3 regions of the Pseudomonas sp. H3_A02 genome follow, and region 2 is predicted to be linked to each of the others. Evidence: predicted binding sites of a transcription regulator. Region 2 holds the regulator's gene; each other region holds the start of a gene.

Region 1 (7,033 bases), 1.2 Mb from region 2:
GACGCTCGTCGCTGCATTTCCTACCTGACCATCGAGCTGAAAAGCGCGATTCCTGAAGAGCTGCGGCCACTGATCGGCAACCGGGTGTTCGGCTGTGACGATTGCCAGATCGTCTGCCCGTGGAACCGCTTCGCCCGACCGTCCGGGGAAAGCGACTTCAAGCCGCGGCACAACCTGGACAATGCCGGGCTGGCCGAGCTGTTCATGTGGGACGAGGCGACGTTCCTGAGCAGTACCGAAGGCTCACCGCTGCGCCGTGCCGGTTACGAGCGCTGGCTGCGCAATCTGGCGGTGGGCCTGGGGAATGCGCCGTCAACGATTCCGGTGCTGCAAGCCCTGGAGGCGCGGCGCGACTATCCGTCGGAACTGGTGCGCGAGCACGTGGCGTGGGCGCTACGCCAACATGCCGAGCGTCAGACCTCGTCGTTGTAGACGAACTTCGGCATTTCCCAGTGAAAGCGGATCGCCAGGAGCCGCAGCAGGAAACCGCCGAACAAGGTGATGAGGATCGCCTGTTCGCTCGGCAGTTGCAGGAAGACACACAGCAGATAACACCACGCCGCGGCAAACGAGACGCTGGCGTAGAGTTCGCGACGGAAGATCAACGGAATATCGTTGCAGAAGATGTCCCGGAGGATGCCGCCAAATACCCCGGTGATCACCCCACTGACCGACGCCACCAGCATGCCATGGCCCATTTCCAGGGCCGTCATGCAGCCGATCAGGGTGAACGCCACCAGGCCCACGGCATCGAGCACCAGGAACAGCGAGCGCAAATGACGCATCCAGCGCGCCAGGAACACCGTCAGCATCGCCGCCGCGGTGGTCAGTACCAGGTATTCCGGATGCTTGACCCAAGTGAGCGGGTAATGACCGAGCAGCACGTCGCGCACCGAGCCGCCACCCAATGCCGTGACACAGGCGATCAGCACCACGCCGAACCAGTCCATGCCCCGCCGCCCGGCAGACAAGGCGCCGGTCATGGCTTCGGCGGTGATGGCGATCAGATAAAGCATCAGCAACATGATGGCGGTCCATACGGGAAGGCGCGCAGTCTAGCCAGTTTGGGCAGGCACCAAAAGAGGGCAGCTCCGCCCTGCCCGACACAGAACCTGTGGCGAGAAGGTTTGTGGGAGCAAGGCTTGCCCGCGATGATGGCGGTGCGGTCATTCAGAAACCGAGTCACCTGTTTCGCGAGCAAGCTTTGCTCCCACAAAACCACAAGCTACAAGAACGCCGTGCGCTGGAATCAGAACTTGATGAAGTGCTTACGGTAGTGCTGCAACTCGGCAATGGACTCGCGGATGTCGTCCAGGGCCAGGTGGGTGCTGCCCTTCTGGAAGCTGTCGCGCACTTCTGGCGCCCAACGGGCGGCCAGTTCCTTGAGGGTGGAGACGTCCAGGTTGCGGTAGTGGAAGTAGCTTTCCAGGGATTTCATGTGGGTATAAAGGAAGCGCCGATCCTGGCAGATACTGTTGCCACAGATCGGCGACTTGCCCTTGGGCACCCACTGTTCCAGGAAAGCGAGGGTCTGGGCTTCGGCCTCGGCCATGCTGATCTTGCTCTCACGCACCCGCTGGGTCAGGCCCGAGCCGCCGTGCTGGCGGGTGTTCCACTCGTCCATGCCGGCGAGGATCTCGTCGCTGTGATGGATCGCGATCACCGGGCCTTCGGCCAGGGTATTGAGGTCGCTGTCGGTGACAATGGTGGCCATTTCGATGATGACGTCGGTGTCTGGGTTCAGACCGGTCATTTCCAGGTCGATCCAGATCAGGTTCTGCGGGTTTTGCATAGGGAAGCTCCTCGGCGTAGCCACGCAGTTTAGCTTAGGCAGGCCCTTGGGCGTGCTAAACTCGCCGCCGTTTTACCCTATTCGCTGCATTTCTTCATACGGAACACCCATGGCCAAACGCCAACTCAATCGTCGTCAGAACTGGCGCATCGAAAAGATCCAGGGCGAGCGCGCCGCCCGCGCCGCCAAACGCGAATCCAGTGCTGTCGAAGCCCTGGAGGGCGGCGACCTGGGCCCTGAACAGACCGGACTGGTGATCGCCCACTTCGGTGTGCAGGTCGAGGTCGAGGCCCGGGAAGGCGAACTGGCCGGCCAGGTGTTCCGCTGCCACTTGCGCGCCAACCTGCCGGCGCTGGTGACGGGCGACCAGGTGGTCTGGCGTGCTGGCAACCAGGGCATCGGCGTGATCGTCGCGCAGTTGCCGCGCCACACCGAGCTTTGCCGTCCGGACAGCCGGGGCCAGCTCAAGCCCGTGGCCGCCAACGTCGACATGATCGTCATCGTGTTCGCGCCATTGCCCGAGCCCCACGCCAACCTGATCGACCGCTACCTGGTGGCGGCCGAACACGCCGGCATCCGTCCGCTGTTGCTGCTCAACAAGTTCGACCTGATCGACGAACACAACGCCCCGGCGCTGAACGCCCTGCTGTCGGTCTATCGGGATTTGGGTTACCCGGTGCTGGAAGTCTCGGCCCATCACGGCAACGGCATGGAACAATTGCAACGGCAGCTGGACGGGCGCATTAGCGTGTTCGTCGGCCAGTCCGGCGTCGGCAAGTCTTCGCTGGTCAACAGCCTGCTGCCGGAAGTCGAGACCCGCGTCGGACCGTTGTCCGAGCTGTCCGGCCAGGGCACCCACACCACCACCACCGCACGACTGTTCCACTTCCCGGGCGGCGGTGAATTGATCGACTCGCCAGGTATCCGCGAATTCGGCCTGGGCCACGTCAGCCGGGCCGATGTCGAGGCTGGGTTCATCGAGTTCAACGAGCTGATCGGCACCTGCCGCTTCCGCGACTGCAAGCACGACCGCGAACCCGGTTGCGCCCTGCTCAAGGCCCTGGAAGAAGGTCGCGTGCATCAACAACGGATGAACAGCTACCGCTCGATCATCGCCAGTTTGCCGGAAAGCAGTTACTGACCCGGCAGGACACCTTTGTGGCGAGGGGATCCGTGGGAGCAAAGCTTGCTCGCGAAACAGGCACCTCGGTCTCCGAAAGACCGCATCGCCTTCATCGCGGGCAAGCCTTGCTCCCACAGGTCTGTATCGGCTCTCAGGTCACTGCGCCGGCGGCTCAGCCGGCTTCGGCGCGGCGTCGTCGAACAGGTTCAGCCGCTCGCGCAGTTCATGGGCCGGCACGGGTTGCTGGTCCGCCGGCAACGCGTTCGGATCGACCGCCGCGCCAGGTGTAGCGGGCGAAGCAGGCACTTCACCCGGCGCGCCCTCGCCCGGGGCAGGATCGGGCGCCGGATCGTCGGTTTGTGAGCCCTCGATCGCTTTCTGCGCCTTCTTGGTCAACACCACGATATCGATACGCCGATTGACCGGGTTGAGCGGATCCTTGCGGTCGAACAGCGCCGAAGACGCATAGCCGACCACCCGTGCCACCTGCTCGTCCGGATAACTACCGGCCACCAGGGCGCGACGGGCCGCGTTGGCGCGGTTGGCCGACAATTCCCAGTTACCGAAATCGCCTTTGCCAACGTAAGGCTTGGCATCGGTGTGACCGCTGATACTGATCTTGTTCGGCACCGCCTTGATGGTGTCGGCCATGGCCAGCAGGATGTCTTCGAAATACGGTTTCAGGCGCGCGCTGCCAGAGTCGAACATCGGCCGGTTATCAGCGTCCATGATCTGGATGCGCAGGCCATTCGGCGTGATCTCGAACAGGATCTGGTCCTTGAATTTCTGCAGTTGCGGATTTTCTTCAACTTTGTTCTGCAATTCCTGCAACAGCAACTCCAGGCGCTCGCGCTCGACCTGTTCGGCCATGCCTTCGACCTGCTCGGAATCCACCGTCACCTTGTCGGGCTGGGGCTGGGACTTGACCTCGGGGTTGAGGGTGTTTTCCGGCGCCAGGGTCGGCGAGCCGCCCAGGTCAATGATGTAGGGTGTGCCGCTTTCGGAAAAGCCGACCGGGTCCTTGAAGTAACCGGCGATGGCGATCTTCTGTTCCGGGGTTGCCGTGGACAGCAGCCACAGCACCAAGAAGAACGCCATCATCGCCGTCGCGAAGTCGGCGAAGGCAATTTTCCAAGCACCTCCATGGTGCCCGCCGGCTATGCGCTTGACGCGCTTGACGATGATCGGTTGATTATTTTCCATAACTTAACGACCGCGAACCGCTTGTTCCAATTCGGCGAAGCTTGGACGGTGCGCCGGGTACAGGACCTTGCGACCGAACTCCACCGCCAGCGATGGCGGCATGCCCGACGCCGAAGCCACCAGGGACGCCTTGATGGCTTCGTAGACGTTGAGTTCTTCCTTGGCATCATGGGCCAGGGAATGGGCCAGCGGACCGAAGAAACCGTACGCGGCCAAAATACCGAAGAAGGTACCCACCAGTGCCGCACCGACGTGCAGGCCGATGGATTTCTGGTCGCCATCGCCCAGGGAGGCCATGGTCACCACGATCCCCAATACTGCCGCGACGATACCAAAGCCAGGCATGCCGTCGGCGATGCCGTTGACCGCGTGGGACGGGTGCTCCAGGTCTTCCTTGAGGCTGTACAGCTCCATGTCGAACAGGCCTTCGAGCTCATGGGGCGCCATGTTGCCGGACGACATGATGCGCAGGTAATCACAGATGAACGCCGTCATGCGTTCATCCTTCAGCACCGAGGGATACTTGGCGAAAATCGGGCTGGCGGCGGCGTCTTCGATATCGCCCTCGATCGCCATCATGCCTTCGCGGCGACTCTTGTTGAGGATCTCGTAGATCAGCCCCAGCACCTCGAGGTAGAAGGTGTGGCTGAAGCGCGAACTGAACATGCTCAGGGATTTCTTGAGCACGTGCATCGTCATATAGCCAGGGTTGGCCTGCAAAAATGCACCGAGGGCCGCGCCACCGATGATCAGTACCTCGAAGGGCTGGATCAGGGCGGCAATCTTGCCATGGGAGAGCACGTATCCGCCGAGTACGCTCGCGAACACGACAATGATGCCGATAATTTTAGCCATAGATAGAAAGTACTTATTTAAGTCGGGTTCAAGGTCATATTCGGAAGCTGAAAAATCTCTTCTTCTACTTATCGGCAAAACTGCGCCAGACTATAGGCTGTTCTGGCGAAAAGCCAATTTGCCCCGTTCCGGGCGTAGAGAATTCATACGATGATCACGTCCAGCCATGACTAACGAAACCAAGGTTCCAACGCCCCGACCGACCACCCTCGACGGCTGGGTAAAACTGCTCAACGGCGTGCATCTGCCGGTACCCCAGGCCAGCCACGACTTGGTCTGCAAGGCCCTCGCCGACAGCCGCCGCTCGTTGCGCGACATCGCCGACCTGATGCAAGACAGTCCCGCCCTGGCCCTGAGCGTCATCCGCGAAGCCAACCATCACACCCATGGCAGCCTCGCTGAACCTGCGGAAAACCTCGAAGTGGCCATCAACCGCCTCGGCCTCAAGCGTACCGAGGAACTGCTCGCCCGCCTGCCGTCGTTGCCCGGGCCCGAAATCCCCCTCGCCTTGCGCCAACTGCAATTGATCAGCCAGCACGCCACGCAACAGGCCAATGGTTTTTTTGCCAGCCGCCTGGCACGGCTGTGGCAAGACATACACTGGGGCAGCCTGTTGTTCCTGTCGCCGCTCTGGCCCCTGGCCCTGACCCACCCGCGATTGCTTGGGGAATGGGAATTGCGGGTCGTCCATAAAGGCGAGCCCGCACACAAGGTAGAGCGCGAGCTGTTCGGCGTCAGCCTGATGGAAATCTGCCTGGCGCTGGTGGAGACCTGGCGCTTGCCCATCTGGGTGGCGCAAGGTTATCGCCTGCTGCTCAATGAACGCCGCGAGCTGGTGAAAGTCCTGCGCATCGCCCGGGACAGCGAACACCCGCTACGCCAGCAGAATCGCCTGGACGACGACCCGACCCTGCGCCGCTGGCTCAACCAGCCGGCCAACACCGTGTTGCTGGCCAACGGTCTGGCACTGGCCGCACAACAGGCCTGGGACAGCCCCGCTATCACCCGCTGGCAGTACCTCACCAGTTTGTATCTGCAGATGTCGATGGATGAGGTCCAGCAACAGCTGCACCAACAAGCGGTCAACAGTGCCCATCATCACGCCATGCCGGACCTCTGGCACCCGGCCGTAGCGCTGATCTGGCCTGCGGGCAGCCGCCGTATCCACCCCGGCTTGCTGCCCGCCGCCCCGCCCAGCGCCCAAGACCTGAGCCAGTGGCGCAAGCAATGCTCCGCCATGCTGGTGGAGCCGAGCCCCTTCCGCAATGCCATGCACCTGACGACTTCGGCGCGGGACGTCCTGGTAGCCTGTGGCATGCGCCGGGTGATGATCCTGATGGCCGACCGCAGCCAGACCAGCGTACGCGTACACCAGACCGCCGGTTTACCCAAGGAAGCCGCGGCCATGAGCTTTACCATCAGCCAGAGCAAAATACTGCAACGGTTGCTGGCCCAGCAGGCCCAGGTGCGCCTGAACCCGGACAACAACGCGCAGTTTTCGGCGCTGCTGCCGCCGGGCCTGCGCAGCCTGTTCCGCGGTGAACACCTGCTGTTGCGCTCACTGACCTGCAATGGCCGGGTGATCATGCTGGTGGCGGTGGACCAGGGCGGCGGGCCGTTCTCGGATATCACCGTGCAAGCCTTCGGCAAAACCGTGCAATGCATCGAAAGGGCCCTGCATACCTTTACCAACCGCGGCCGCTGAACTTGCTACAATCCTTTCCCTTTGCGCCCCTGGAGACCTCACATGCCTGACTTCTCTGGCTTGCCGCTGGTGATCGAACCGACCGAACTGCTGCCGCGCCTCGACGCCCGCGAACTGATTCTGGTGGATCTGACCAGCGCCGCCCGCTACAGCACCGGGCATATCCCCGGCGCACGCTTCGTCGACCCCAAGCGCACCCAGCTCGGCCAGCCACCGGCGCCGGGCCTGCTGCCGGCGAAGGCCGACCTGGAAGCCCTGTTCGGCGAACTCGGGCACCACCCGGATGCGGTCTATGTGGTCTATGACGATGAAGGCGGCGGCTGGGCCGGGCGGTTTATCTGGCTGCTGGACGTGA
Region 2 (7,033 bases):
TGTCGAGGTCGGTCTCTTCACCCACCAGTTCCAGGTTGATTTCTTTCTTGAGCTGGCGAGCCAGATCGCGAACCAGGCGCGGGAAGCGCCCGAAGACTTTCTTGATCGGCTGCATGCGGGTCTTCATGACCGCGGTCTGCAGGTCTGCCGTGACCACGTCGAGGTTCGACACGGCTTTGGACATGGCTTCGTCCTGGCTGTTGAGGCCCAGGCGCACCAGTCGGTTACGCACCAGCACCAGTTCGCCGACCATGTTCATGATCTCGTCCAGGCGTGCGGTGTCGACTCGAACGGTGGTCTCGGCTTCGCTGGCTGGTTTTTCCGCTGGCGCCGCCGCCGGAGCACGGGCGGGTGCCGGGGCAGCAGCGGCAGGCTTGGCGGGCTCGGCCTTGGGCTCCGGTGCCTTGGCAGCGGGTTTGGGCGCAGCCTTGGCCGCTGGCGCAACGGTAGCGGGCGCAGCGGCAGCCGTACCGACTTCGCTGAACTTACCCTTGCCATGCAGCTCATCGAGCAGCGATTCGAATTCCTGGTCGCTGATCAGGTCGCTACCCGCGGCAGCGGCGGCGGGCTTGGCCGGCGTCGGTGCCGAAGCGATGGCCGAATCCAGCGCGTCAACGGCAAAGGTGCCCTTGCCATGCAACTGGTCGAGCAAAGCTTCGAATTCATCATCGGTGATGTCCGAGCTGTCGCCCGCCGCTTTCGGGGCGGCCGGGGCCGCCGGCGGAACGACCGCATCCGGCGCGAACTGGCCCTTGCCGTGAAGCTGGTCGAGCAGCGACTCGAACTCGGCGTCGGTGATTTCATCGCTGGCCGCCCCACCGGCGGCTTGCGCAGCAGGTGCAGCCGGAGCGGCTGGTGCCTCGGCCTGGGCCTTGACGGTATTCAGGGAGTCCAGCAGCTGTTCGAATTCGTTATCGGTGATGTCGCCCGATTCTTCGGCGACCGGCTCTTCAACCACCGCCTCGACAATCGGCGCCGCTTCGTCAGCCGATTGCGGCTCGGCCAGGCGCGATAGCGCGGCAAGCAGCTCGGGGGTGGCAGCCGTGATCGGCGAGCGCTCACGCACTTCACTGAACATGCTGTTGACCGCATCCAGCGCTTCGAGCACCACGTCCATCAGTTCCGAATCCACGCGGCGCTCACCCTTGCGCAGGATATCGAACACGTTTTCGGCAATGTGGCAGCACTCCACCAGCTCGTTGAGCTGGAGGAAGCCGGCGCCTCCTTTTACAGTGTGGAAACCGCGAAAAATTGCATTGAGCAGATCCGCATCATCAGGTCGGCTTTCCAGCTCGACCAGCTGTTCGGACAGTTGCTCTAGAATCTCGCCGGCCTCAACCAGGAAATCCTGAAGGATCTCTTCATCGGCGCCGAAGCTCATTAATGGCTGCTCCTAAAACAGGGCTAAAACTCAGAATCCAAGGCTGGACAGCAAATCGTCCACATCGTCCTGACCGGACATAACGTCTTCTCTTTTATCGGCATGAATTTGCGGACCTTCACCCTGAGAGAGATGTTTTTGTGGATCTTTTTCAGCAAGCATCGCTTCACGGTCGTGTTCGATGCCTGCAAAGCGGTCGACCTGGCTGGCCATCAACACCAGTTTGAGCAGGTTGCTTTCCACTTCGGTGACCAACTGGGTCACACGCTTGATCACCTGGCCGGTCAGGTCTTGATAGTCCTGGGCCAGCAGAATGTCGTTGAGGTTGCTTGCCACGGCGCGGTTCTCGGTGCTGCTGCGCGTCAGGAAACCGTCGACCCGACGGGCCAGCTCCCGAAACTCTTCAGCACCGACTTCGCGACGCATGAACCGGCCCCAGTCGGTGCTCAAGGCCTGGGCTTCTTCACTCAGGCCGTTGACCAGCGGCGTTGCGCTTTCCACCAGGTCCATGGTGCGGTTCGCCGCGGCCTCGGTCAGCTTGACCACATACCCCAGGCGCTCGGTGGCGTCGGTGATCTGCGAGACTTCCTCGGCCTGCGGCATGTGCGGGTCGATCTGGAAATTGACAATCGCGCTGTGCAGTTCACGCGTGAGCTTGCCCACTTCCTGATACAGACCGCGGTCACGGGTCTGGTTGAGCTCATGGATCATTTGAACCGCATCGCCAAAGCGACCTTTTTCAAGGCTGTCGACCAGTTCGCGGGCATGTTTTTTCAGGGTCGATTCGAAATCGCCCATTGAAGATTCGTTGTCCATAGCTCCCCCGTGGCGCCGTTAACCGATGCGTTCGAAGATTTTTTCGATCTTCTCTTTCAACGCCTGGGCCGTGAAGGGTTTGACCACATAGCCGTTTACACCGGCCTGGGCCGCTTCGATGATCTGCTCGCGCTTGGCTTCGGCAGTGACCATCAGCACCGGAAGATGCTTGAGCTTTTCGTCGGCGCGCACATGGCGCAACAAGTCGATACCGGTCATGCCGGGCATGTTCCAGTCAGTCACCAGAAAGTCGATGCTCCCGCTGTTGAGGACCGGAATGGCTGTGACGCCATCATCCGCCTCGACCGTGTTGGTGAACCCAAGGTCACGCAACAGGTTTTTTATGATCCGCCGCATCGTTGAGAAGTCATCAACGATGAGGATTTTCATGTTCTTGTCCAATTCGACCTCCAAGCAGTCTTAAACGCGCCCAGCACCTGGACGCGCCATTTCAATCAATCCGGCACAACACTCGACAACGGTCCGGAGCACAACGGATGGAGACTGGCGCAGTACCTGCCAGGCCAGCCTCGTCGCAGTGTCCCCACACTGCCTGTCAACGCGCTCGCCACTCCCCCAAACGCCCCCGCAAACGGGCCGCGCACTGGCTGTGTAACTGGCTGACCCGCGATTCGCTGACCCCCAGGACCTCACCGATTTCCTTGAGGTTCAGCTCTTCGTCGTAGTACAGCGCCAAGACCAGTCGCTCACGCTCCGGCAAATTGGCAATCGCATCCGCCAGCGCGCTCTGGAAACGTTCATCTTCCAGGTCACGCGATGGCTCCATGTGAGCACTCGCGCCATCCTCGTGCAGCCCTTCGTGTTCGCCGTCCTGCAGCAGGTCGTCGAAACTGAACAGGCGGCTGCCCAAGGTATCGTTCAAAATCCCGTAATAATCATCGAGACTTAACTGGAGTTCGGCAGCAACTTCGTGATCTTTAGCGTCACGCCCGGTTTTCGCTTCAATTGCCCGAATCGCGTCACTGACCATGCGGGTATTGCGGTGCACCGAACGCGGCGCCCAATCGCCCTTGCGGACTTCATCGAGCATCGCCCCGCGAATGCGAATACCGGCATAGGTCTCGAAACTGGCGCCTTTGCTGGCGTCGTATTTGTTCGACACTTCAAGCAGGCCGATCATGCCGGCCTGGATCAAGTCCTCGACCTGGACACTGGCCGGCAACCGCGCCAGCAAGTGGTAGGCGATACGCTTGACCAGTGGCGCATAACGCTCGATCAATTCGTATTGGGCGTCCCGTGCCGATTTTTTGTAGAGATGGTTGTAACCGCTGGCTGTCATAGCACGGGCCCTGCTGTTTGTTGCACAAGACGTTCGACGAAAAACTCCAGATGCCCGCGAGGATTGGCCGGCAATGGCCAGGTATCGACCTTCTGGGCGATCGCCTTGAACGCCAGCGCGCATTTGGAACGTGGAAAGGCTTCATAGACGGCACGTTGCTTCTGGACGGCCTTGCGCACGCTTTCGTCGTAAGGCACCGCGCCGACGTATTGCAGGGCGACGTCCAGGAAGCGATCGGTGACCTTGGTCAACTTGGCGAACAGGTTGCGTCCTTCCTGCGGGCTCTGGGCCATGTTGGCCAGGACGCGGAAGCGGTTCATGCCATAGTCGCGGTTCAGCAGTTTGATCAGGGCGTAGGCGTCGGTGATGGACGTCGGTTCGTCGCAGACCACCAGCAGCACTTCCTGGGCGGCGCGCACGAAACTGACGACCGAGTCGCCAATGCCAGCCGCGGTATCGATCACCAGCACATCGAGGTTGTCGCCGATGTCGCTGAAAGCCTGGATCAGGCCCGCGTGTTGGGCTGGGGTCAGGTGAACCATGCTCTGGGTGCCGGAGGCAGCCGGCACGATACGAATCCCGCCTGGCCCCTGCAACAGCACGTCGCGCAGTTCGCAGCGGCCTTCGATCACGTCCGCCAGGGTGCGTTTGGGGGTAAGCCCCAGCAGCACGTCGACGTTCGCCAGGCCCAGGTCGGCGTCCAGCAGCATGACCCGTCGGCCAAGCTCTGCAAGAGCCAGGGACAAGTTCACTGACACGTTAGTCTTCCCGACGCCACCTTTGCCGCCGGTCACCGCGATCACCTGTACGGGATGCATGCTGCCCATGTTCGTTCTTTACCTTGTCTTCTTAGACGGAGGCCACATTACTGGCTGCGCGTTCGCATAAGGAACAATGCATGGCAGACCATCGATGTAGGTACAAAAAATATTCATGATTACCTCAGCCGACCTGCTTGCTCGGGCTGTGGTAGATGTCAGCGAACATGTCAGCCATGGCTTCTTCGCTGGGTTCTTCCTGCATTTGCACACTCACGGCACGACTGACCAGTTGATGACGGCGCGGCAGATGCAAATCATCCGGGATCCGCGGCCCATCGGTCAGGTAGGCCACCGGCAGTTCATGACCGATCGCCAGGCTCAACACCTCGCCCAGGCTTGCCGTTTCGTCCAGCTTAGTCAGGATGCAGCCGGCCAGTCCGCAGCGTTTGTAGCTGTGGTATGCGGCGGTTAGAACCTGTTTCTGGCTGGTGGTTGCCAACACGAGATAATTTTTTGACTTGATACCGCGTCCGGCCAGGCTTTCGAGCTGCATGCGCAGGGCTGGATCGCTGGCTTGCAGGCCCGCGGTATCGATCAGCACAACGCGTTTGCGCAGCAAAGGCTCCAGCGCCTGGGCCAGGGATTGGCCCGGATCCACATGGGTCACCGACACATTGAGGATCCGGCCCAGGGTCTTGAGTTGTTCCTGGGCACCGATGCGGAAACTGTCCATGCTCACCAGGGCGATGCTCTGGGCGCCGTACTTGAGTACATAACGGGCGGCGAGCTTGGCCAGGGTGGTGGTCTTGCCCATGCCGGCAGGACCGACCATGGCAATCACTCCGCCCTCTTCCAGTGGCTCGACTTCCGGCGTGGAGATCATCCGCGCCAGGTGCGCCAGCAACATGCGCCAAGCCTGGCGCGGTTCTTCGATACCATTGATCAGCGCCAGCAGGTCCCGGGACAACGGGCCGGACAGGCCGATGCGTTGCAGGCGACGCCACAGGTTGGCCTGGGCCGGACGGCTGCCTTGCAGCTGGTTCCAGGCCAGGGAGCCGAGCTGGACTTCCATCAGCTCGCGCAGGCTGTTGAGTTCAAAGCGCATTGAGTCCAGGGCGCGCGGATCGACCCCGCGGACAGGCGCGGCGGGAGCCGGTTCCGGACGACGCGGTTCGGCCTGGGCCTGCTCCATTAGCGGTTCGGCGGCGGTCAAGGGCAGGCCGGCGGTCAGCGGCTGACCGGCGAACAATTGACGATTGGTGCCCGCGGCACCCTCGCCTTCGCTGCTGCGCAGGCTCAGTTCGGCCTGGGCGCTGGCGATGCGCGATTGGGTCTTGCGCAGCTCATCTTCGAGCTCCATGTTCGGAACCCGCGGGGCCAGCGCAGACAGTTTGTAATCCAGGGCCGCCGTCAGCTCGACACCGCCGGCGATACGACGGTTGCCAATGATGGCTGCTTCAGCGCCCAGCTCGTCACGAACCAGTTTCATGGCCTGACGCATGTCGGCGGCGAAAAAACGCTTCACTTGCATAAACCACTACCTCAGCCGTTGGGCCCTACTGTCGCAACGATGGTCACTTGCTTGTTGTCCGGTATTTCCTGGTACGCCAGCACATGCAGCCCCGGGACCGCGAGGCGCCCGAATCGCGAGAGCATCGCGCGAATCGGACCGGCCACCAGCAGGATCACCGGTTGGCCTTGCATCTCTTGCCGCTGGGCTGCTTCGATCAGCGAACGCTGCAGCTTCTCGGCCATGCTTGGCTCCAGCAGGACACCCTCTTCCGAGCCTTGTCCTGCCTTCTGCAGACTATTGAGCAATATCTGTTCCAACCTTGGCTCCAAGGTGATCACAGGCAGCTCAGACTCAGTGCCTACAATGCTTTGGACGATTGCGCGGGACACGCCGACCCGAACCGCAGCCACCAAGGCGGCGGTATCTTGACTCTTGGCGGCGTTGTTGGCGATGGCCTCGGCGATACTGCGTATGTCGCGCACGGGCACTTGTTCGGCCAGCAGCGCCTGCAGCACCTTGAGCAACTGCGACAAGGAAACCACGCCTGGCACCAGCTCTTCGGCCAGCTTCGGCGAGCCTTTGGCCAGTACTTGCAGGAGTTGCTGGACTTCTTCGTGGCCAATCAGCTCACTGGAGTGCTTGTACAGGATCTGGTTCAAGTGGGTCGCCACCACGGTACTGGCGTCCACCACGGTATAACCGAGGGACTGGGCCTGGGCCCGCTGGCTGATTTCGATCCACACCGCTTCCAGGCCGAAAGCCGGATCCTTGGCGGTGATGCCGCTGAGGCTGCCGTAGACCTGGCCGGGGTTGATCGCCAATTCGCGGTCGGGATAGATCTCGGCTTCGGCCAGGATCACCCCCATCAAGGTCAGGCGATAGGCGCTCGGCGCCAGGTCGAGGTTGTCGCGGATATGCACGGTAGGCATCAGGAAGCCCAAGTCCTGGGAGAGCTTCTTGCGCACCCCCTTGATCCGCGCCAGCAACTGCCCACCCTGATTGCGGTCGACCAAGGGAATCAGGCGATAGCCGACTTCCAGGCCGATCATGTCGATCGGGGTCACGTCGTCCCAGCCCAGTTCCTTGGTTTCCATGGCGCGGGCCGGCGACGGCAGCAGTTCCTGCTGGCGCTTGACCTCTTGCAGGGCCTGGACCTTCTGCACGTTCTGCTTCTTCCAGAACCAGTAGGCACCACCGGCTGCCATGGCCGCCATGCTCAGGAAGGAAAAGTGCGGCATCCCCGGCACCAGCCCCATCACCGC
Region 3 (7,033 bases), 3.2 Mb from region 2:
TTTACTCATAAAGAGTAACCGAATTATTTACTGTTAAAACGGCCGTACTTCACTTCAGCAATAGGAATTCATATATAAAAGACACTCGGATAGCTGATATTAAATATTAGCGCTCCTGACAGCTGCATCGGCCCCTTATTAACCACCGACACTCTTTTTCAACCTACTCACCGAGCATGAATATTCCATGAGCATTAACCATGAACAAACCTTTGAAAACCATCACCAACCCTATGACCCTTATCGCCATATTCGCAACTTTATCCGAAACTTCCGCGGCGATTTCCCTGCCTTTCCTGGATGACCAGGATCGTGAGTATTACCTTTGGTTCCTGATCAGCTTTCCGTTTTATCTATTGCTGCTTTTTTTCATCACGCTCAACTTCAATTATCGTTCCTTGTATTCACCTTCTGATTTTCGCAAGAGCAAGCACTTCATAAAGACCATGGATGACGCGACCGGCCGGCGTAAACGAATGCTGCGCCGGACAGGCAAGGACCCACGGCTGCTGATATGCCTTCATCGACACAGGCGTGAATCGCCGGACGCCCTTTGTATCTTATGCAGCCAATCCCAGCGTTTGATCGAGACTTGTCGATCGGAGCATTTGAAGCACGTCGGCATCGTCGTGTACGTCATCTACAACCAGGCAGACCTTGCAGCCCACGGGCAGGATGAATGAGCCATCAGGTACAACGCTGCGGCACGCGTAAAAAGGGGGTAAAAAAAAACGGCCTGCTCAAGGCAGGCCGTTTTTTTTATAGCCAGGATCAGAACAGCTTGCGACCCTTGTTCGCCGCGATGCGCATGCGCAGGGCGTTGAGCTTGATGAAGCCGGCCGCGTCGGCCTGGTTGTAGGCACCGCCGTCTTCTTCGAAGGTCGCGATGTTGGCATCGAACAGCGACTCGTCGGACTTACGCCCGGTGACGATCACGTTGCCCTTGTACAGCTTCAGGCGTACCACGCCATTCACATGAGCCTGGGAGGCGTCGATCATTTGCTGCAGCATCAGACGCTCAGGGCTCCACCAGTAGCCGGTGTAGATCAGGCTGGCGTACTTGGGCATCAACTCGTCCTTGAGGTGGGCCACTTCGCGGTCCAGGGTGATCGATTCGATCGCCCGGTGGGCGCGCAGCATGATGGTGCCCCCCGGGGTTTCATAGCAGCCGCGGGACTTCATGCCGACATAACGGTTCTCGACGATGTCCAGGCGACCGATGCCGTGTTCGCCGCCGATGCGGTTCAGGGTCGCCAGCACGGTGGCCGGGCTCATTTCCACGCCGTCCAGCGCGACGATATCGCCATTGCGATAGGTCAGCTCCAGGTATTGCGGGGTGTCTGGGGCCTTCTCCGGGGAGACGGTCCAACGCCACATGTCTTCTTCGTGCTCGGTCCAGGTGTCTTCCAGCACGCCACCTTCATAGGAGATGTGCAGCAGGTTGGCATCCATCGAGTACGGGGATTTCTTCTTGCCGTGGCGCTCGATCGGGATCGCGTGCTTCTCGGCGTAGTCCATCAGTTTTTCACGGGACAACAGGTCCCATTCACGCCACGGTGCAATGACTTTCACGCCCGGCTTGAGGGCGTAGGCGCCCAGCTCGAAACGCACCTGGTCGTTGCCTTTGCCGGTGGCGCCGTGGGAAATGGCGTCAGCGCCGGTTTCGTTGGCGATTTCGATCAGGCGCTTGGCGATCAACGGACGGGCGATGGACGTACCCAGCAGGTACTCGCCTTCATAAACGGTGTTGGCGCGGAACATCGGGAACACGAAGTCGCGGACGAACTCTTCGCGCAGGTCATCGATGTAGATCTCTTTGACGCCCATGGCCTGAGCCTTGGCGCGTGCAGGTTCGACTTCTTCGCCCTGCCCCAGGTCTGCGGTGAAGGTCACCACTTCGCAGTTATAAGTGTCCTGCAGCCACTTGAGGATCACCGAAGTGTCCAGGCCGCCGGAATACGCCAGAACGACCTTGTTTACGTCCGCCATGCCATCACTCCACGGGTTGTACGGAAAGCCGGGAAGTCTAACGTCCAGCGCGGATAATTTACAGGGGCGCGACAGCTTATGACGACGAAGCGACAGATTATGTCGAGCGCGCGACGACCAATCCGGCTCAGGACGTCCGCGCAGCGGTGGAAGCGGGTGTGGAGATCGGTGCCTTGGCCGGCGCGGCAGTCGGCGCCGGGACCTTGGCTGGAGCCGCAGCGGGCGCTGGCTGCGGTGCTGGTGCCGGAGCTTCACCCGGCGCCCCACGCTCCAGGCGCACGACCACGCGACGGTTCTTGGCCCGGTTGGCGGCGTTGGTATTGGACACCAGGGGATAACGCTCGCCATGGAACCGCAGTGTGATCTGTGACTCCTGAAAACCATTGGCCTTGAAGAAGTCCTGGACCGCCAGGGCCCGGCGGCGCGACAGCTCACGGTTGGTCAGGCGGTTGCCGCTATTGTCAGAGTGACCGTCGAGCTCGACACGATTGACGCTCGGGTCGGCCTTGATGAAGTCGAGCATCACCTGCAACTGGGCCTTGGCCTGAGCATCGAGCTCGACCCCTTCGCCGGGGAAACCGATTTGAGTTTGCTTAATCTGCTCGAAATTCTTTGGTAACAGTTTCGCCACGCAGCCTTGATAGTCACTAAAGGCCTTATTGAAGCGCACCGGCAACAATCGGACTTCCGAAACCCGTCCATCCTCGGTGTTACGCCGCACCACAGGGCTGCGACCCTCCATCAGCCCACTGATCAAGCGCCCGGCCTGAACCTGGGAGCTGTTGAACAACACGTCGCCACTGCCGATCCTGACCGACCCCAGGTTAATGTCGCCGCGCCCCGGTTGCCACGGTGCGGCGGCCGCCAACAACGTGGCAGAACCGCCGCCCAGCATCGGGTTATGGCTCTTGAGGCGGAAAGTGGCCTGTTCGCCCGCCCGGCGCACGAATTCGCCGCTGCCGAAATCGGTGATCGGCTGGCTCAGCCGGCACTCGAACTTGTCGCCTTCGACCGTCCACTCAATGCTCTCCAGACGGGTCTGGAAAGTGAGCGCCATGGCGGGAAGGCTGGCAAACACACTGAGCAAGGCTAGATAACGCTGGCGCACGGGAGGCTCCACTGACTTTTATACAAAGATCGACGCATGCTTGAGGGCATGACGCCTGTCCGGGGCACTGCACGGATTCGTGGCACACCTGTAGGAGCTATCGGTAAGTTGTGGCAGAACTTGATAGCGGGTGCCTGAATCGGTCTTTTCCGGTAGCATTCCCCAGAGTTTGACCCGCCTGGAAGCCCCCCAATGTCCGACCGCCTGACCCTGCTGCGTCCCGACGACTGGCATATTCATCTTCGCGATGGTGCTGTGTTGACCCATACCGTCGCCGATGTCGCGCGCACCTTCGGGCGCGCAATCATCATGCCTAACCTGGTTCCGCCCGTGCGCAACGCCGCCGAAGCCGATGGCTATCGCCAGCGGATCCTCGCCGCGCGCCCGGCTGGCAGCCGCTTCGAACCGCTGATGGTGCTTTACCTCACCGACCGCACCCAGCCCGAAGAGATTCGCGACGCCAAGGCCAGCGGTTTTGTCCATGCTGCCAAGCTGTACCCCGCCGGCGCGACCACCAACTCCGATTCCGGTGTCACCAGCATCGACAAGATTTTCCCGGCGCTGGAGGCCATGGCCGAAGTCGGCATGCCGTTGTTGATCCATGGTGAAGTCACCCGGGGCGACGTCGACGTGTTCGACCGCGAGAAGATCTTCATCGACGAGCACATGCGCCGCGTCGTGGAACGTTTCCCGACCCTCAAGGTGGTGTTCGAACACATCACCACCGGCGATGCCGTGCAGTTCGTCAACGAGGCCCCGGCCAACGTCGGCGCGACCATCACCGCCCATCACCTGCTGTACAACCGCAACCACATGCTGGTGGGCGGGATCCGGCCGCACTTCTATTGCCTGCCGATCCTCAAGCGCAATACCCATCAGGAAGCCTTGCTGGACGCCGCAACCAGCGGTAGCGCCAAGTTTTTCCTCGGCACCGACTCGGCGCCCCACGCCCAGCACGCCAAGGAAGCGGCCTGCGGTTGCGCCGGCTGCTACACCGCCTATGCCGCCATCGAGATGTACGCCGAGGCGTTCGAGCAGCGCGACGCGCTGGACAAGCTCGAAGGCTTCGCCAGCCTGCACGGCCCGAGTTTCTATGGCCTGCCGGTGAACACCGATCGTATTACCCTGGTCCGTGACGAATGGACCGCCCCCGTCAGCCTGCCCTTCGGCGAGCAGACCGTCATCCCGCTGCGCGCCGGTGAAAAACTGCGCTGGCGCCTGCTGGAGGAAAACGCGTGAGTGAAGATCATTTCGACGACGAACTGGACGGCAACGGTGGTTCGGGCGGTGCCCGTCACCCCATGGCCGCGCGGTTCCGTGGCTACCTGCCGGTGGTCGTCGATGTAGAAACCGGTGGTTTCAATTCCGCCACCGACGCCTTGCTGGAAATCGCCGCGACCACCATCGGCATGGACGAAAAAGGCTTTGTGTTCCCTGACCACACCTATTTCTTCCGGGTCGAACCGTTCGAAGGCGCCAACGTCGAAGCCGCAGCCCTGGAATTCACCGGGATCAAGCTCGATCACCCGTTGCGCATGGCGGTCAGCGAAGAAACGGCCCTGACCGACATCTTCCGTGGCGTGCGCAAGGCGCTCAAGGCCAACGGTTGCAAGCGGGCGATCCTGGTTGGACACAACAGCAGCTTCGACCTGGGCTTCCTCAACGCCGCCGTCGCGCGCCTGGACATGAAGCGCAACCCGTTCCACCCGTTCTCCAGCTTCGACACCGCGACCCTGGCTGGCCTGGCGTATGGCCAGACCGTCCTGGCCAAGGCGTGCCAGGCGGCCGACATCGATTTCGATGGCCGTGAAGCCCACTCGGCCCGCTACGACACCGAGAAGACCGCCGAGCTGTTCTGCGGCATCGTCAACCGGTGGAAAGAGATGGGCGGCTGGCAGGATTTCGACGACTAAAGAGCAGAGCCATTGTGGCGGCGCCACTCTGTGGGAGCAAAGCTTGCTCGCGACACAGGCGACTGTTTTTTTGGAAGACCGCATCGCCGCCATCGCGGGCAAGCCTTGCTCCCACAGATAAATCCCCTCGCCACAGGGTGCTGTGTTTCAGCAGATGATCTGCTTGAAACACCCATAAAAAAACCGGCCCATCGAGGGCCGGTTTTTTTTATGCCTGGGTGCGCTTACAGCTTGTCGCCGTTCTCGCTCAGGTAAGCAGCCACGCCTTCAGGCGATGCGTTCATGCCCTTGTCGCCTTTTTTCCAGTTGGCCGGGCAGACTTCGCCGTGCTCTTCGTGGAATTGCAGCGCGTCGACCAGACGGATCAGCTCTTCCATGTTACGGCCCAGCGGCAGGTCGTTGATGATCTGCGAACGGACAACGCCCTTGTCGTCGATCAGGAACGCGCCACGGAAGGCCACGCCGCCTTCGGACTCAACGTCATAGGCCTTGGCGATTTCGTGCTTCATGTCGGCAGCCATGGTGTATTTCACCTGACCGATACCGCCATTGTTGATCGGGGTGTTGCGCCAGGCGTTGTGAGTGAAGTGCGAGTCGATCGAAACAGCAACCACTTCAACGTTGCGCGCCTTGAAATCATCCATGCGGTGATCCAGTGCGATCAGCTCGGACGGGCAGACGAAGGTGAAGTCCAGCGGATAGAAGAACACCAGGCCGTATTTGCCTTTGATGGCCGAGGACAGGGTGAAGCTGTCGACGATTTCGCCGTTGCCGAGGACGGCTGGAACGGTAAAGTCTGGGGCTTGTTTGCCTACGAGTACGCTCATTGGATATCTCCTGATGTAATAGCGTGAAAACAAGGTCCGGGCCAGCCTGCCACCCTCAGGCGACAGCCCTGTGACACGAACCCGCTTGCAAGGGCCGACCATCATACACCGCGGATTTGGGCTGTCTTCAACCGTTTTTCGGTGGTATCGAAAATTCCCCGCCCCGCTACGTTCCACCTTCGTTATCTGGAAAGAAACCGTTCGTCAGCCTGGCATCGCTCTGGCGCAAGACGTTGAGAAACCACTTTGACAATCATTCTCGTTAACATTAAGATCCGTCTCAATTGAGTCACAACCAGCGACGGTTCTCACTTATGTATGTATGCCTCTGCACTGGCGTCACCGACGGACAAATCCGCGAAGCGATCTATGAAGGTTGCTGCAGCTATCGCGAAGTCCGCCAGGCCACCGGCGTAGCCAGCCAATGCGGCAAATGTGCCTGCCTGGCCAAGGAAGTGGTGCGTGAAACCCTCGCCAAAGTGCAAACGGCACAGGCCTCGATCCCCTACCCGGTAGAATTTACGGCCGCGTAAAGACAGCTTTTCAAGGAACCGGACTCAATGTCCGGTTTTTTTATGCCTGTAAATCAAATGCTTAGCTTACAGACGCGGAACACAAACATTCTTATTCCGATTAATTTTCATTTATTATTCAATAACTTAGGTTTGACACCGATAAATACGCGGCTCAAACTCCGCCCTATACACAGCTATTACAGGGCAGGCCTCATCATGAAAGGCGACATTACAGTCATCCAGCATCTCAACAAGATCCTTGCCAATGAGCTGGTCGCGATCAACCAATACTTCCTGCATGCGCGCATGTACGAGGATTGGGGCCTGAACAAGCTGGGCAAGCACGAGTACCACGAGTCCATCGACGAGATGAAACACGCGGACAAGCTGATCAAGCGCATCCTGTTTCTCGAAGGCCTGCCGAACGTCCAGGACCTGGGCAAGCTGCACATCGGCGAACACACCAAGGAAATGCTTGAGTGCGACCTGCGCATCGAGCGCACCGGCCACGCCGACCTGAAGGCCGCCATCGCCCATTGCGAAAGCGTTGGCGACTTCGGCAGCCGTGAACTGCTGGAAGACATCCTCGAATCCGAGGAAGAGCACATCGACTGGCTGGAAACCCAACTGGGCCTGATCGACAAAGTTGGTCTTGAGAACTACCTGCAATCGCAGATGGGT

The links. Region 2 encodes FliA, which starts transcription of late flagellar genes. Its sites were predicted from a motif close to CTAAAGTTTNNNNNNNNNNNGCCGNTAA; they were not measured.
Region 1: a site for FliA is predicted at 5,042-5,069, ahead of motA (flagellar motor stator protein MotA). Genes of this name have one in related genera too.
Region 3: a site for FliA is predicted at 3,195-3,222, ahead of AB4N80_RS12065 (flagellar protein MotY). Genes of this name have one in related genera too.

The regions. Positions count from the first base shown of each region.
Region 1 is NZ_CP162807.1:564,807-571,839, forward strand. Features, by position in the region: gene queG (tRNA epoxyqueuosine(34) reductase QueG) at 1-432, shown strand, start outside; gene AB4N80_RS02375 (trimeric intracellular cation channel family protein) at 414-1,028, opposite strand; gene orn (oligoribonuclease) at 1,250-1,792, opposite strand; gene rsgA (small ribosomal subunit biogenesis GTPase RsgA) at 1,902-2,933, shown strand; gene motB (flagellar motor protein MotB) at 3,072-4,118, opposite strand; gene motA (flagellar motor stator protein MotA) at 4,122-4,973, opposite strand; gene AB4N80_RS02400 (HDOD domain-containing protein) at 5,140-6,678, shown strand; gene AB4N80_RS02405 (rhodanese-like domain-containing protein) at 6,721-7,033, shown strand, end outside.
Region 2 is NZ_CP162807.1:5,969,330-5,976,362, forward strand. Features, by position in the region: gene AB4N80_RS26190 (chemotaxis protein CheA) at 1-1,381, opposite strand, end outside; gene AB4N80_RS26195 (protein phosphatase CheZ) at 1,412-2,197, opposite strand; gene AB4N80_RS26200 (chemotaxis response regulator CheY) at 2,216-2,587, opposite strand; gene fliA (RNA polymerase sigma factor FliA) at 2,754-3,497, opposite strand; gene fleN (flagellar synthesis regulator FleN) at 3,494-4,324, opposite strand; gene flhF (flagellar biosynthesis protein FlhF) at 4,440-5,789, opposite strand; gene flhA (flagellar biosynthesis protein FlhA) at 5,801-7,033, opposite strand, start outside.
Region 3 is NZ_CP162807.1:2,737,543-2,744,575, reverse strand. Features, by position in the region: partial or broken gene AB4N80_RS12075 (hypothetical protein) at 201-491, shown strand; gene AB4N80_RS12070 (argininosuccinate synthase) at 772-1,989, opposite strand; gene AB4N80_RS12065 (flagellar protein MotY) at 2,117-3,097, opposite strand; gene pyrC (dihydroorotase) at 3,290-4,336, shown strand; gene rnt (ribonuclease T) at 4,333-5,010, shown strand; gene AB4N80_RS12050 (peroxiredoxin) at 5,235-5,837, opposite strand; gene AB4N80_RS12045 (bacterioferritin-associated ferredoxin) at 6,152-6,370, shown strand; gene bfr (bacterioferritin) at 6,569-7,033, shown strand, end outside.